Regions from separate parts of the Nocardioides marinisabuli genome, predicted to be linked through region 2. Evidence: predicted binding sites of a transcription regulator. Region 2 holds the regulator's gene; each other region holds the start of a gene.
What was found. Region 2 encodes LexA, which represses DNA repair genes until DNA is damaged. Its sites were predicted from a motif close to TCGAACANNTGTTCGA; they were not measured.

Region 1: a site for LexA is predicted at 1,935-1,950, ahead of H0S66_RS19865 (HNH endonuclease signature motif containing protein). Genes of this name have one in related genera too.
Region 3: a site for LexA is predicted at 1,648-1,663, ahead of H0S66_RS03595 (DUF222 domain-containing protein). Genes of this name have one in related genera too.
Region 4: a site for LexA is predicted at 1,803-1,818, ahead of H0S66_RS00680 (HNH endonuclease signature motif containing protein). Genes of this name have one in related genera too.

The regions. Positions count from the first base shown of each region.
Region 1 is NZ_CP059163.1:4,140,671-4,144,433, reverse strand. It holds gene H0S66_RS19870 (oligosaccharide flippase family protein) at 1-344, shown strand, start outside; gene H0S66_RS19865 (HNH endonuclease signature motif containing protein) at 618-1,871, opposite strand; gene H0S66_RS19860 (DUF4328 domain-containing protein) at 2,060-2,746, shown strand; gene H0S66_RS19855 (GNAT family N-acetyltransferase) at 2,747-3,745, opposite strand.
Region 2 is NZ_CP059163.1:2,334,015-2,337,777, reverse strand. It holds gene H0S66_RS11195 (hypothetical protein) at 274-591, shown strand; gene H0S66_RS11190 (class I SAM-dependent methyltransferase) at 515-886, opposite strand; gene H0S66_RS11185 (hypothetical protein) at 840-1,058, opposite strand; gene H0S66_RS11180 (LysM peptidoglycan-binding domain-containing protein) at 1,539-1,910, opposite strand; gene lexA (transcriptional repressor LexA) at 2,246-2,980, shown strand; gene H0S66_RS11170 (alkaline phosphatase D family protein) at 3,082-3,763, shown strand, end outside.
Region 3 is NZ_CP059163.1:770,426-774,188, forward strand. It holds gene H0S66_RS03585 (site-specific DNA-methyltransferase) at 1-616, opposite strand, end outside; gene H0S66_RS03590 (matrixin family metalloprotease) at 680-1,576, shown strand; gene H0S66_RS03595 (DUF222 domain-containing protein) at 1,727-2,251, shown strand; gene H0S66_RS03600 (HNH endonuclease signature motif containing protein) at 2,316-2,981, shown strand; gene H0S66_RS03605 (CocE/NonD family hydrolase) at 3,185-3,763, shown strand, end outside.
Region 4 is NZ_CP059163.1:150,200-153,962, forward strand. It holds gene H0S66_RS00675 (insulinase family protein) at 7-1,683, opposite strand; gene H0S66_RS00680 (HNH endonuclease signature motif containing protein) at 2,031-3,311, shown strand; gene H0S66_RS00685 (EamA family transporter) at 3,304-3,763, opposite strand, start outside.

The DNA.
Region 1 (3,763 bases), 1.8 Mb from region 2:
TCGCCCTGGTCATCAACGTGGCCCTCAACCTCGCCCTCATCCCGGTGCTCGGCGCGACCGGCGCAGCGCTGTCGACGACGGCGTCGTACCTGGTGCAGGCCGTGGCGGTCCTGGTCTTCCTGGAGCGCGCGGGGGAGCGGCCCTCCGTCCTGCGCCCCCTGCTCAGCGCCAGCGGGGCGTCGCTCGTGCTGGTCGCGGTGCTGGCGCTGATCCACCTCCCGGTGCTGGCCGAGCTGCTCGTCGGCGCCGTCGCCTACCTCGCCACCTGGCTGCTCCTGGTGCGGCGCCTGGCACCCGAGCAGCAGCAGGTGCTCGTGGGGCTCCTGCGCCGCCGCGTCGCCTGACCGCGACCCGGCGCCCGCTCCCGGCGTACGCCGCTGTGTGGCCGAGCTGGGAGGCGCGTCGAGTCGGCGCCAGTTCCCCCGTACGCCGCTCCGTTGGTCGAGCAGCAAGGAGCGCCAGCGACGCGCGTCGTCGAGACCCCGCAAGAATCGCGCGGACCTCGGCGTACGCCATGGGGTCACCGGGTTTCGACGACGCTCGAGCCTCCGGCCCTCGCTGCTCAACCAGCGGAGTGCCGTACGCCGTCGTGGTGCTCGCGCAGGGAAGAGCTGGGTCTAGGTGCGGTGGTGGAAGGTGACCTGGTTGTCCCCACCGATGACGACTTCGTAGTCGGGGTCGTGGATACGTCGGTGGTGGTACGGGCACAGCAGGCGTCCGCGGGCCAGGTCGGTGAGGCCGTGGTGGGCCCAGGGGTCGTCGTGGTGGGCGTGGCACATCGCGGGTGGTGCGTCGCAGCCCTTGGCGGTGCAGCCGCCGTCGCGGATGCCCATCGCGATGCGCTGGGTCTTGGTGAAGAACCGCTTGGCCCGGCCCACGTCGAGGGGTTTGCTCTTCCCGTCGAGGACGACGGGGACGATGCCGGCCTCGCACGCCAACCGGCGCGCGGCCCCGGCGCTGATCCGGCCGCCGGTGTCGAGCGCAGCCGCTGCTAGCCCACCCTGGAGAGTCGCGAGGGTCATCGTGACCACGACGGTGGCGTTGACCCCGCCGGCGCGTGGCAGTCGCTTGGGGTCGAGGCGTTCGATGAGCTCGACGAACGCATCGCCCAGCCGCTGCGCGGTGGGCCGGCGTGCCGGCTCCGGTGCCTCGTCCGTGCCTACCCTGTTGGCGATCTGGTGCTTCGGGGCGGCGAACGCCAGCAGGGCTTTCTCGAGCATCTGCCCGACCAGGGTCGGGACGGTGAAGGAGCCCCTGATCCGGCCGTGGCCGTCCTCGCGCATCCGGAACACCGAGCTCTTCTCGGCCTCGCGTTCCTCGCGGTCGAGATGCTCGGCCTCCCAGGCCTCACCGACCTCGGGTGCGACGACGTCGAGGATCCGGCGCCCCAGCACCCGCAACGCTTTCGCGTCGTGCACCTGCGCGAACTCGACCAACGCCGCAGTCGCGTCTCGGAGGACCGCCGGGTCGAGGTCGTCGGGCAACGCGTCCAACGACGCGCAGATCACCGACGCCTGCTCCGCGACCAGGTCCCCGCAACCGAGCGCTTCGCGCACCATTACGTGACGAGCGAGCCCTTCGGCCAGGCGCACCTGACGGAACGACTCGCGCTTGGTGGTCCGGGTGACGTTGGAGTGCCACACCGCCAGCGACGGCGAGGCGTTGCGCTCCTGCACCGCGACGGTCTCGGCGTGCTCCAGCAGCCGGGACTGCACTGCGGCCAGCCGTGCCTGGAGCCGCGAGGCCTCCACGATCGCCTGCGCGGTCTCGGACTGGCTCATCGACCAGGCCGACATATCGGCGACCTCGTCCAGCACCGCGTGGGCCCGCGCGACAGCACTCCCGACGGGGTGCGCGGCGGTGGTCGACATGAGTGAAGTATCTCAGCCGCCACCGACAAAGCACCAGGTCAAACCCCGTTTTCCACAGACGGCTCGAAAACTTTTTCGAGGGTGCGGAAGTGACTGGTCGAGGGTTCAAACCTGACTGCTCGGTGGTTCAGAAGTGACTGCTCGGCCGACTTGGGGTCGGGACGGGCGAGCCCCCATACTTCCCGCTCGTGACCACTACGACGCAGTCCTCCCGACCCGCACTCAGCTCCGGCTGGTCCACCCTGTCCCGAGCGTTGGTGGTGGTCCTCGGCCTCGCGCTGCTCGGCAACGCGGTCAACGCGGTGTTCTCGTCCTGGGCCTGGCGCACCTTCGCCGGCTGGGCCTCCGACCCGGCCTCCATCGACCAGGGCCGGGCGACGGCGTACGACGCCGGCACCGTCGTCATCGGGCTGGTGCTGGTCGTCCTGCACATCATGGTGCTGGTGCTGATGATCATCTGGCTGTTCCAGGCCCACCGCAGCGACCGGATGGACCCGGCGCGGCTGGAGCACAGGTCGGGGTGGGCGATCGGTGGGTGGTTCGTGCCGGTGCTCAACCTGTGGCGGCCCTACCAGATGGTCGAGGACGTGCGGCTGGGCGGCCGGAGCGGCTCGGGCCCCTCGACCAACGTCGTCCTGTGGTGGTGGATCAGCGTGGTCGGTGCCTCCATCGCCAACCGCGTGACCACGGTGCTGCTCGGTGGCGCGGACCCTGCCGACCCCGACTACTTCTCTGCCCTCGCGAACGCCAACCTGTCCGACGTCGTCGCATCGGCCCTGTGGGTGGCGGCCGCGGTCCTGGGCATCCTGGTGGTCAAGGACGTCACCGAGGCTGTGGAGCAGTCGCCGCACGCGCCCGCCCCGGCGCGCACCTGATCAGTCCTGGCCCGCGCGGCGGCGGGCGGCCAGCGCGACGGCGGCGCGACCGCGCAGCCCGCGCGGCAGGGCGTAGGTGCCGACCGGGTCGTCGGCGTCGGCGAAGCGGTACTTGTAGTCCTCGTCGCCGCGCAGGAACCGGAACTCCCGCGCGCCCGACTCGAGCGCGTCGCGCACGGCGTGCACGAGGAGCACGAAGCCCACGGACTCGCGGTCCATCTCCGGATCGCGCCCGAACTGGTAGCAGTACACGTCGGGGCCGAAGGCGAAGGTGAGCAGCGACGAGACGCACCGGCCGTCGACGTCCATCGACCACAACCGCAGCCAGCCGCGCTCCAGCGCCAGCGTGGCGAAGGCCCGCGTGAAGCGGTGCTGGCGGGGGTCGAGCAGGGGGCTGTCGCCCTCCCACCTCGCGGCGTGCAGGGCAAAGAGCGCGTCGAGGTCGCTCGAGAGGGTCTCGGCGGTGGCCAGGCGGACCACCACGTCGTGGTCGCGCTCGAGGGTGCGCGGCTTGCGGTTCACCTGACCGCGGAAGTTCTTGCTCTTCGAGGCCAGCCACGACTCCCAGGTCAAGCCCTCGGCGAAGCGCAGCACCGGGCTCACCTCGGTGCTGATCGGGCGGGCGTCGAACGGCTCCCACCAGGGCGCGGCGACCGGGCAGTCCTGGAGGAGCACCACGTCGGCCGGCAGGTCGCCGCCCTCCAGCGCCGCGCGCAGCAGGGGAGCGGCCCGGGGCAGGTCCTCGGGCGCGCAGACCGGCCCGAGCAGGTCGGCCGGGCCGTGGCCGATCCAGCGCACCTGGCGCAGCGCACGACCGCGCGAGTGCAGCGGCAGCACCACCCGGGGTGCCTGCGGGTCGTCCACGAGCACGTGCGGGGTGGCGCCGTCGGCGTACTCGCCCCACCACGTGCTGGCCCAGGCGTGGGTGGCGAAGAGGTTGCGGGCGGCCAGCGCGAGGTCGTCCCAGGTCGTGGGGTCCGGTCCTCCGAGGGGCAGCACGGCGCGAGTCTAGGGGGG
Region 2 (3,763 bases):
CGCAAGCCGTCCCGAAAATTTCCTGCGACCCAGATCACACTCGACACATCGGTGCAGGTCAGCGCACCGGGACCGCCCCGAAGGGGTGGCGCCGAGCAGTGCTGGAGCGGCCGCCAGATGCCGGCACCGGTACCGACACCCGGTCGCCGGGGCTGGGTGCGGTCGGACACAATGACGCTGTGAGCGGCGAGGCGGGCGGCCAGGTGGACGAGCAGGTGGCCGGCGCGCCGACTCCCGCTCCCGCCACGGCCGGCAAGCGGGCCGGTTCCCGCCGTGCGGCCCGCCCCCCGCCCGGAGCGCTCGTTCCAGCCGCGGCTGCTCGGCCTGGCCCTGGCCGTCACCGCCGCGGTGGTCGCTTGGGGCTACCTGGTCTACGCCGCCATCGACTTCGGCACCCAGGCCCGCGGCGGGGAGTCGGCCGCCTGGTTCTTCCTGGCGCTCGCCTCCGTCGGGGCCGTGGCCTGCCTCTTCGTGGGCCTGATGCTCATCGCGCGCCTGGGCCGGGCGCTCGGCCTCACCCGCGACCCCGCGACCCCGGCTCCCCCACCGGGCGGACGGCGACGAGCTGCCACAGCGCCCCGAGAGAGATGAACGGCTCCCGGTCGCACAGCGCGAGCTCGAGGCGCTCCAGCGCCGCGTAGAAGTCGGGGTCGGCCTTGCGGCCGTCGTCGGCGACGTAGTCGTTGGCGACCCGGGCGGCGAAGCGGCCCACCACCTCGAGCCCGGCCGCCACCAGCTGCGCCTCGACCTCGTCGCGGGCCACCGCCCGCGCGGTCGTGGCGAAGGTGGCCGACTCCATGTCGTCGCGGCCGAGCTCGTCGAGGGCAGCCTCCGGCCCCTCACGCACCAGCCGCCCGATCACCCGCGCCGCGGGGTTCGGCGCCATCACCGAGACCCGACCGCCCGGCCGCGCCGCCCGCGCCAGGACGTCGCACGTCGGCCGCGCCGGTCTCGGCCGGGCGGTAGTGCAGCACGTTGTGGCACAGCACCAGGTCGAACCCGCCGCCGGCCCCGTCTCCGGCCCCGCTCAGGTCGTCGATCGAGCCCTCGAGGGTCACCAGCCGCTCCCCGCCCCCGCCGACTCGGCGCGGCGGCGGGCCTCGGCGAGCCAGGAGGGCGCCGGTCGAGGACCGTGACGTCGTGGCCGGCGACGGCCAGGCCCAAGGCGTCGCGGCCGTCGCCCCCGCCGACGTCGAGGACCCGCAGCGCCCGCGGCTGCCCGAGGTCGGCCTGGAGCGCCTCGATCTGGCGGCGCAGCGTCTCGCGCACCACCGCGAACCGCAACCGGCCCCAGGGCGCCTCGCACCACGCCTGCCACTGCGCCAGCCTGCTCTCGAAGACGCCGTCGCTCACCACGACACCCTCCCCCACCGGACGCGGAAGACAGGGCCCGACACAGCGCGAGGGGCGGGCCCACTGCGGGCCCGCCCCTCGTCTTTCCCCTGGTTTCGCCGGCCGGGGTCGAGGCGACCGACGAAATCTGTGGGCGGCCACAGGGGCCGCCGCGCCCGGACCGCACCGCGGTCGCGGGCCGTTCCTCAGCCGGCCGGGACGACCAGGCGCTGGCCGGTGACCACCAGGCCACCGTCGAGGGAGTTCAGCTGCTGGATGCGCCCGATGACCTCGCGCACGTCGCCGGACTCGGCGCGCTCGGCGGCGATGGCCCACAGCGTGTCGCCGACGCCGACGGTGATCGTCTCAGTCGCCGGGGCGGTGCCGCTCTCGCTGGTGGCAACGGAGACGCCGGCCAGCACGACGCCCACCAGGGCGACGAGCAGCAGGCCCGCGGCCAGCACAGCGAGCCGGCCGCGGCGGGTCAGCCGCAGCGAGCCGGGCGTCGTACGGCGGGTGGCGCGGACGGCGCCGAGGCGGATCGGGGCCGGGGCGGCGGTGAGGGTCATGGTGCTCATCGGGACCTCCTGGGGAAGGGGGTGGTCGTCGTCGTGCTCGGTCAGGGAGATGTCTACGGACAGCCACCGACAGTCCCGGTCGCGATCCTGCTTCGACCAGGTGTTCGATCGAACACATGAGCGAGACTAGATCAGGTGTTCGAGCCGCGCAAGGGGTGCGGCGAACAATTGTTCGAGATCCCCGACGTCACGCCGGAGCAGCCCGTCGCCGCCTCCACGAGCGCGACACGCCCTTCGAACAGATGTTTGAAGTCGGGCCCGCGCGGCGATAGCGTGGGTCCACGACCCATCCGAGCGGACTCCCCGGCTCGGGCCTCGCGCACGAAAGGCACACGATGGCCACCAAGAACAGCGGCCCCCGCAAGCGCGGGGTCGCGGAGCTGCCCGACGGCCCTCCCGACGCGACCGGCCTGACGCCGCGCCAGATCAAGGTCCTCGCGTGCATCAAGGAGGCCATCGAGACCCGCGGCTACCCGCCGAGCATGCGCGAGATCGGCCAGGCCGTCGGCCTGACCAGCACCTCCAGCGTCTCCCACCAGCTCAAGGTGCTCGAGGAGAAGGGCTTCCTCAAGCGCGACCCGCACCGCCCGCGCGCGCTCGAGGTCTTCCTGCCCGAGCTGATGGCGCGCCGCAAGGCGATCTCCTCGGCCGACGACAGCTCGGTCGACGAGACCGACATCGGCAACACCATGCCGCAGGCCTCCTACGTGCCGGTCGTGGGCCGGATCGCCGCCGGTGGCCCGATCCTGGCCGAGGAGCGGGTCGAGGCCGTCTTCCCGCTGCCCCAGCAGCTGGTCGGCGACGGCCAGCTCTTCCTGCTCGAGGTCTCCGGCGACTCGATGATCGACGCCGCGATCTGCGACGGCGACTACGTGGTGATCCGCCAGGAGCAGACCGCCAGCAACGGCCAGATCGTCGCCGCCCTGATCGGTGAGGAGGCCACCGTCAAGACCTTCCAGCGCAAGGACGGCAAGGTCTGGCTGCTGCCCCACAACGACGCCTACGAGCCGATCGACGGCACCCACGCCTCGATCCTCGGGGTCGTCACCGCGGTGCTGCGCAGCCTCTGAGGCCCCGCACCCGCCCGTCGGGAGACCGAACCGACGGTGAACAGACGGTGCTCACACCGCCGTCCACGTCACGTGGACGGCGGTGTGTCGTTGGATGAGGCGTGACCCCACCACTGACCCCCACCACCGCCGCTGACGCCGCGAGCCCCGCCGACGCCGAGCGGGCCCGCCTCGCCGCCCTCGGACGCCGTACGGTCCTGGCCGCCAGTGCCGTCGGGGCCGGCGGCGCCGCCGTCACCGGCGCCGGCGTGCTCGCCGGCCCGCACGCGGTCGCCGCGAAGGCCCGTCACGACGTCTTCGCCCACGGTGTGGCCTCCGGCGACCCGCTGCCGCGCGCGGTGCTGATCTGGACCCGGGTCACCCCCACCAGGGCCGCCACCCCCGGCTCGGGCAAGGGCCCGCGGGTGGGCGTGCGCTGGGAGGTCGCCACCGACCGCCGCTTCCGCAACGTCGTGCGCCGGGGCCGCTTCGTCACCAGCGCCGCGCGCGACCACACCGTCAAGCTCGACGTGACGGGCCTGCAGCCCGAGACCGTCTACCACTACCGCTTCACCGCGCGCGGCCAGCGCAGCCCGGTCGGCACCACCCGCACCGCCCCCGCCAAGCGCGCCACGCCCGACAACCTGCGCTTCGGCGTGGTGTCCTGCGCCAACCTGCAGGCCGGCTGGTTCAGCGCCTACCGGCTGCTCGCCGAGCGCGACGACCTGCACGCGGTGCTGCACCTGGGCGACTACCTCTACGAGTACGCGCCCGGCCAGTACGGCATGGGCCAGGACAACGTCG
Region 3 (3,763 bases), 1.6 Mb from region 2:
CGAAGGGGGCCGTGGCCACCGCACCGGTGACGGGGTCGCCCCACACGCTGAAGTGCAGGGTGCGCGCGGTGAGCGGGTTGAACTTCTTGTTGGTGTTGCGCAGCGGCAGCTCGCGGTAGCGCCGCCCGCTCGGCTCGTGCAGCAGCGCGAAGTCGCGCTCGTCGACCGTGTCGGCGCTCGTGGCGACCAGCGCGCACCGGCCGGGGTCACGGGCGTAGACGAGCAGGTACTCGTGGCTGGTCGCGAAGCCGCGCCCCAGCTGGCGGCCCTTGGGGTTGAGGTTGACCACCACCTGCGCGACGAACCCCGCCTCGCCGAAGACCTCGTCGAGCAGCAGCCGCAGGTGGGCGGCCTCGTGGTCGTCGATGCTGACGAAGATCGCCGCCCGCGGTGACATCACCGACCTGGCCAGCTCCAGGCGCGGGCGCATCATCGCCACCCACGCGGCGTGGCGCGACCCGCCGGCCTCGCCGCGGATGTCGTCGCTGTAGGCGAAGTCGTTGCCGGTGTTGTACGGCGGGTCGATGTAGACCAGGTCGAAGAGCTGCCGGCGCGCCGCCAGGTCGGTGAGCACGTCGAGGTTGTCGCCCTCGACCACGGTGTTCCAGGTGCCCACCAGCCGACCCTAGCCGCCCGCCCTCGTCGTACGCCGTCACCAGCGGTCCGGGACCATGGAGCCATGGGGTTCTGGCAACGGCGCGCGCAGGCGCGCGCGCAGCGACGCTGGGTGCGCGACATGGAGCGCCGCCTGGCCGAGCTCGACGCCCTCGACCCCTCGGCCCTCGACGACCACGCGGGCCCGACGCACGGCGAGCTCTACCGCGCCGCACGGCCCGACCGCCCTCGGCGCTCGCACGGCCCGGTGCTGCCCGGGCTGATGGTCGCCGCGGTGCTCGCCGGGCTGGTCGTCGCCCGCGACCCCGGGGCCACCGGCACCCGGGTGCGCGAGCTGCTGGGCAGCAGCGAGCGGATCGGCGAGATCGTCGGCATCACCGACGGTGACGGCGAGTACGCCTTCGTGCGCACCCAGCGCGGCAGCGACGTGCCCGTCACCTGGTCGCCCTGCTCGGAGATCCCGTACGTCGTCAACCCCGACGGCGCCCCCGACGGCTGGGAGGAGCTGGTCGAGGAGTCCGTCGAGACGATCGAGGAGGCCTCCGGCTTCGTCTTCGACGACCGCGGCCTGACCGACGACCGCGACTTCGACCGGCGCTCGGTGTCGGCCGGCGCCGCCAGCCCCGTGCTGATCGGGTGGGCCGACGACCAGGAGGTCCCGGCCCTCGAGGGCGAGGTCGCCGGGCTCGGCGGCAGCGCCTGGGAGACCCGCCAGGTCGGCCCCGAACGCTTCATCACCGGCATGGTCGCCCTCGATACCGACACCTTCGACCGGCTCGCGGGCCAGCGGGGTGGCGAGCAGGCGATGCGGGCGATCCTGGTCCACGAGCTCGGCCACGTGCTCGGCCTGGCCCACGTCGACGACGACACCCAGCTCATGTACGGCGGCAACCTGGTGCGCACCGACCTCGGCGACGGCGACCTGGAGGGGCTGGCCCGCCTGGGCTCCGTCGACTGTTGACCCGGCCGAGCAGTCACTCCTGAACCATCGAGCGGTCAGGTTTGCACCCTCGACCGGTCACTTCCGCACTCTCGAAAAAGTTTTCGACCTGCCTGTGGAAAATGGGGTTTGACCTGGCGTTTTGTCGGTGGGTCCTGAGATACTTTACTCATGTCGACCACCGCCGCACACCCTGTCGGGAGTGCTGTCGCGCGGGTGCGGTCGGTGCTGAGCGAGGTCGCCGGTACGCCGTTGTGGTCGATGAGCCAGGACGAGGCCGCTGAGGCGCTGGCGGACGTCGCGCGGGTGGAGGCCATGTTGGTCGAGGTGCGCTCGGGGTTGCTCATCCATGCCGAGACCGTCGGGGTGCAGGAGCGCAACGCCTCGCCGTCGTTGGCGGTGTGGCACTCGAACGTCACCCGGTCGACCAAGCGGGAGTCGTTCCGCCAGGTACGCCTCGCCGAGGGCCTGGCTCGTCACTCGTTGGTGCGCGAAGCGTTGGGTCGCGGGGACCTGGTCGCGGAGCAGGCGTCGGTGATCTGTACGGCGTTGGACGCGCTGCCCGACGACCTCGACCCGGCAGTGCTCCGAGAGGCCACCGAGACCTTGGTGGCGTTCGGCAAGGTGCACGACGCGAAGGCGCTGCGGGTGCTCGGGCGCCGCATCCTCGACGTGGGTCGCACCCGAGGTCGGTGAGGCCTGGGAGGCCGAGCTGCTCGACCGCGAGGAACGCGAGGCCGAGAAGAGCTCGGTGTTCCGGATGCGCGAGGACGGCCACGGCCGGATCAAGGGATCGTTCACCGTCCCGACCCTCGTGGGGCAGATGCTCGAGAAGGCCCTGTTGGCGTTCGCCGCCCCCAAGCACCAGATCGCCAACAGGGCGGGCACGGACGAGGCGCCGGAGCCGGTACGTCGCCCGACCGCGCGGCGGCTGGGCGATGCGTTCGTCGAGCTCATCGAACGCCTCGACCCCAAGCGACTGCCACGCGCCGGCGGGGTCAACGCCACCGTGGTCGTCACCATGACCCTCGCCTCGCTGCAGGGTGGGCTGGCGGCGGCCGCACTGGACACCGGCGGCCGGATCTCCGCTGGCAACGCGCGCCGGTTGGCGTGCGAGGCCGGCATCGTCCCCGTCGTCCTCGACGGGAAGAGCGAACCCCTGGACGTGGGCCGGGCCAAGCGGTTCTTCACCAAGACCCAGCGCATCGCGATGGGGATCCGCGACGGTGGCTGCACCGCCAAGGGCTGCGACGCACCACCCGCGATGTGTCATGCCCACCACGACGACCCCTGGGCCCACCACGGCCTCACCGACCTGGCCCGCGGACGCCTGCTCTGTCCCTTCCACCACCGGCGTATCCACGACCCCGACTACGAGATCGACATCGGCGCCGACAACCAGGTCACCTTCCACCACCGCACCTAGACCCAACTGCTCCTTTGGCGAGTAGGACGGCGTACGGCGGGCGCGGTTCTTGCGGGGTCTCGACGACGCGCGTCGCTGGCGCTCCTTGCTGCTCGACCAACGACGCGGCGTACGGCGTGGACTCGCGCCGGCCTAGGGGCGAGCGCGTGACCCCGGGTCCCCGCACTCGTTGTGTCGGTCGTCACCACCCACCAGGAGCACACATGCGTCGAGTCACCGCCCTGGCCACCGCGGCCGCCACGCTCGCCACCCTGGGGCTCAGCGCCCTGGGCGGCCCGGCCGCCCCGTCGGCGTACGCCGCGACCGGCGAGGTCAGGGTGAGCGACGGCTGCGTGAGCAGCGTGCCCGAGCCGGGAGAGAGCGACGCGGTCGAGATCTGCTACTCGCTGTTCCGGCCCGCCGGGGCGACACGCAAGAGGCCGGTGCCGATGATCGTGCACAGCCACGGCTGGGGCGGCTCGCGCACCACCGACCCCGCCTCGTTCGAGACCTTCCTCGACGCGGGCTACGGCGTGCTCTCCTTCGACCAGCGCGGCTGGGGCGAGTCCGGCGGCCACGCCCACGTCGAGAACCCTGCCTTCGAGGGCCACGACGTACGACGCCTGGTGCGGCTCGTCAGCCGCCTCGGGTGGGTGCAGCAGGACCGCCCCGGCGACCCGCGCCTCGGCGCGATCGGCGGCTCCTACGGGGGCGGCTACCAGTTCCTCGGCGCCTTCGAGTCGCTGCGCACCAAGGGCCGCCCGGTCTTCGACGCGCTGGCCCCGCAGATCACCTGGAACGAC
Region 4 (3,763 bases), 2.0 Mb from region 2:
GACGGATCAGTGCGTGGAGTCGGGCATGCGCTGCCGACCCCTGTAGGTGCGCTGGTCGTACCTCTTCGCGGCGATGTAGAAGCAGAACCCGGCGACGATGAGTGGCAGACCGATGCCCGAGGCGGAGCCGCTGCTGACGGCACGCACCACGGCGAGCACGACGACCAGGCTTCCCCAGGCGACGAGCGCGTGGTGGCTCCACGGTCGGGTCACGGCGTTCCACCAGCGGCGCGGGAGGTTCGGCAGCCGTGGCGGTGGAGCGGGGTCCCGGTCCGGCATCGGGAGGTGGCGAGCAGGCGGGACCAGAGCATCAAGGAGCTCGACCGCCTTGCGACCGCCACGCCAGTCCTGTGGTTCGACGGTCAAGCCCCACCCGTCGAAGGTGATGAGGTGGCGTCCTCCATCGTCCCAGCGCATCATGCCCGCGATGTCGGACGCGCGGTAGCGGGTGTACTCGTCATTGGCGACGAGGTGGGCCTCGTCCGAGTCGACCACGAGCGCATGGGTGGTCGCTGGCCAGTCGGCCCTGCGGAAACGGTGACCTGTGACGACGCCCGCCTCGAGGGGTTGCGCGACGACAGGGATGTCGGTGGGTGCGGTGGCGTCACCAGGGAGTCCCAGGAGGAGCGAGGAGGCGAATTCCTGGGCGCTGGCTCGGACGTCCTCGGTGGTCGTGGCGTCCAGCTCAGCCAGGACCTCGTCCTGGTCGAGGACGGGCCGCCCACGGAGGTGCTCGTGGGCCGCCCGCATGGCGGACCCGACAAGTGCGTAGGGATCCGTCATGGCCTGGCGCCGCATGGCCTTGACGTCGTCCAGCCACGTCGACTCCGGGCCGTGGTTCCCGAGATCTCGGACAAGCATCCGGGCCTGGTGCGCGAGGGTCGGCATGAGGACACGTGAGGCGTCGGAGCCCGCAATGACCAGGGCGCGCTCGGCGTCCACCGCCTCGTAGGTCGCCCACGGGGCGTAGGACGCAGCAGCCTCGTCGCGGAACTTCACGCGCAGCCCACGCTCGATGATGTCGGGCAGGATCGTCGCTGCGTCGGATCGGGTGACCACGCCGCTGAGGACCAGGCCTTCGTCGACGTACCACGCAGGGAGTCTCTGCTTGCAGGGATGTGCTTGTGCGAAGGGAAGCAGCTCACCGTCGGGGAGGTCCAAGCGCAGACCGGGAGGCACCGGGCCGTCGAGCACGAGCGCGGCGTTGCCCCGCGCGAACACACGGTGCGCACGCTCCTCGAGACCTGCGACCGTGGCACGTCCCAGTCCGGGCTCACCCATCGCCACGACGCCAGGACCGCGCGCCCCGTAGCGCCAGCTGAGTGCCCGGACACTCGGGCCACCGCGCATCTCACCCTCGGCCCGAAGCACGTCACGTTCACGCAACAGCCGATCCGGATCCGGACGGGTCAACGTCGACGTCATCTCGTTGAGGTGCTGCACCACCGCTTCAGTCGGCCCGTGCGCGTCGAATCCGGTCACCAGAGGTGCGACGAAACCGTTGACCTGCAACGCGCCGCCGCCCCGGCCGTGCAGGGCTGAGTGCTCGAGCAGGTGCAGCCAGCCAGACTCGTTCAACGGCTCGTCAGCACTACCGACGCGGAAGAGCAGACGAGCCGTCAGGGTGGGCCGGCCCGAATCGACCCAGAAGCATGGGACACCGTCGACGGTGGTCTGCTGCACGAAGGACCTCTCACATCCGCTACCCGCCCGGTCGGCGGTGGACCGAGAACTCTACGAATCACACGACGCCGGCCCGCAATCGCGATATCGCTCGTCGCCGGCGATCACCCCCCATCGCATCGAACAAGTGTTCGACAATTCGGTCTCCGCGTGGGAGAATGATGGGCATGAGGCTGCTCCAGCACCCCACCAGCGACCGGGCCCCCGGCCCGGGTCCTGGGGTGCCCGCCAGCCTCGCCCCAGCGCCTGAGTCGGGTCCTGTCGCGGCGGCGGTCGCGGCGGCTCGTGCTGCGATGGCCGCGGCACGCGACGGGGATCTGCGTCGGCAGCCGGTCGAGGACCTCGCCGTGCTGGTCCAAGCCCTCTCGGGACTGGAGGCGGAGGCGTCCGCGCTGCTGGGCGAGGTGCTCGGTGAGGCCGAACGACGCCAGGTCGCCGACAGCGAAGCCGCCACCGGTACCGACGCGTGGGCGGCCGCGCTGACCGGCCAGTCCCGGGAGGTGCTCGCCGGTGGTGCCCGGGTCGCGGAGCTGCTCCGCAGCAAGTACCACCACGCCCGTCAGGCATACGCCACCGGCGCGATCACCACCCGCCAGGTCCGCATCATCGTCGCCGCCGCCGAACAAGCACCCCTCCAGACCACCCCCGAACAGCTCGCCGCCGCCGAAGAGGTCCTGGTCAACAAAGCCACCGGCATCGGCACCCGCACCGGGCGCCCGATGAACCCCAAGAGGCTCAGACAGGCCGCTCGGCGGATGCTCGACGTCGTCGACCGCGACCTCGCCGACAAGCACGAAGCGATCATGCTCGGGCGCGAGTCCCGCCGTGCGAAGCACGAGACCTACCTGGCGCTGCACGACAACGGCGACGGCACCTACTCCGGGAAGTTCACCATCCCCGAGCTCCACGGGTCCCTGCTCCGCACCGCCATCGAGACCCTCTCGGCACCCCGCCGCCTCAACAAGGCGCGCACCGGCGCTGATGGTGAGTCGATGTCCGGGTACGACGAGTCCGCCCCCACCGGCCCCGACCACGGCCTGTCCGGCTGGGAGATCGCGGGCAACGCCCTGTGCGAGCTCATCGAGCACCTGCCCACCGACGGCTGGAACGGCGCCAACGCCCTGACGCTCCTGGTCACCATGACCGCCGAAGACCTCACCCGCGACCTCGCCGCCACCGGTGACCTCGACCCCAGCAACTGGCCCGACTGGCAAGGCCCCCACGAGACCGGCACCGCCCGCCTCGACACCGGTATCCGCACCGCCGCCGGCGACCTACGCCGCCTGGCCTGCGAAGCCGGACTCGTCCCCACCGTCCTCGGCGCCCCGCCCGGCACCAACGACTCAGTCCCACTCGACCTCGGCCGCACCCGACGACTCCACACCCACCACCAACGCAAAGCCCTGTTCCTGCTCTACGACACCTGCGCCATCGGCACCTGCGAGAGACCCTTCGCCTGGACCGAGACCCACCACCTCACCCCCTGGGCCCACCACGGCGACACCGACCTCGACGACGCACTACCCCTCTGCTCCTGGCACCACCACCGCGCCCACGACCCCCGGTGGCACCTCACCCAGCACCCACTCCGAGGCTGGGAGCTCAAGGCACGCCGGCGGGTCAGGTGACGACGGGCTCCGGCCGCACGGTGCGCGACTCCCCCAGCTTGACCACGACCACGCCGGCGAGGACCAGCACGCCGCCGACGAGCTGGACGGCGCGCGGGAGCTCGTCGAGCAGCAGCCAGGCGAAGACCACCGCGGCCAGCACCTCGGTCAGCGCCACGAACGACGCCAGCCGCGAGCCCAGGCGCCGGCCGGCGGCGATCCCGCTCGTGTAGGACAGCCCGGCGGTCACCAGGCCCAGCAGCAGCACCGGCACCCACCAGGCGACCTCCCCGACGGCGTACGACGCCGGGGCGGTGCCGGCGGTCATCGGCATCAGCCCCACCAGGCCCAGCGTGCCGAGCACCAGCGAGCCGACGACGAGCCCGCCGGCGGCCAGCGCGAAGGGCGGCAGTCCGTTGTCCTCGTCGGCCGAGATCACGAAGTACGTCGCCGCGCCGACCATCGCCCCGAGG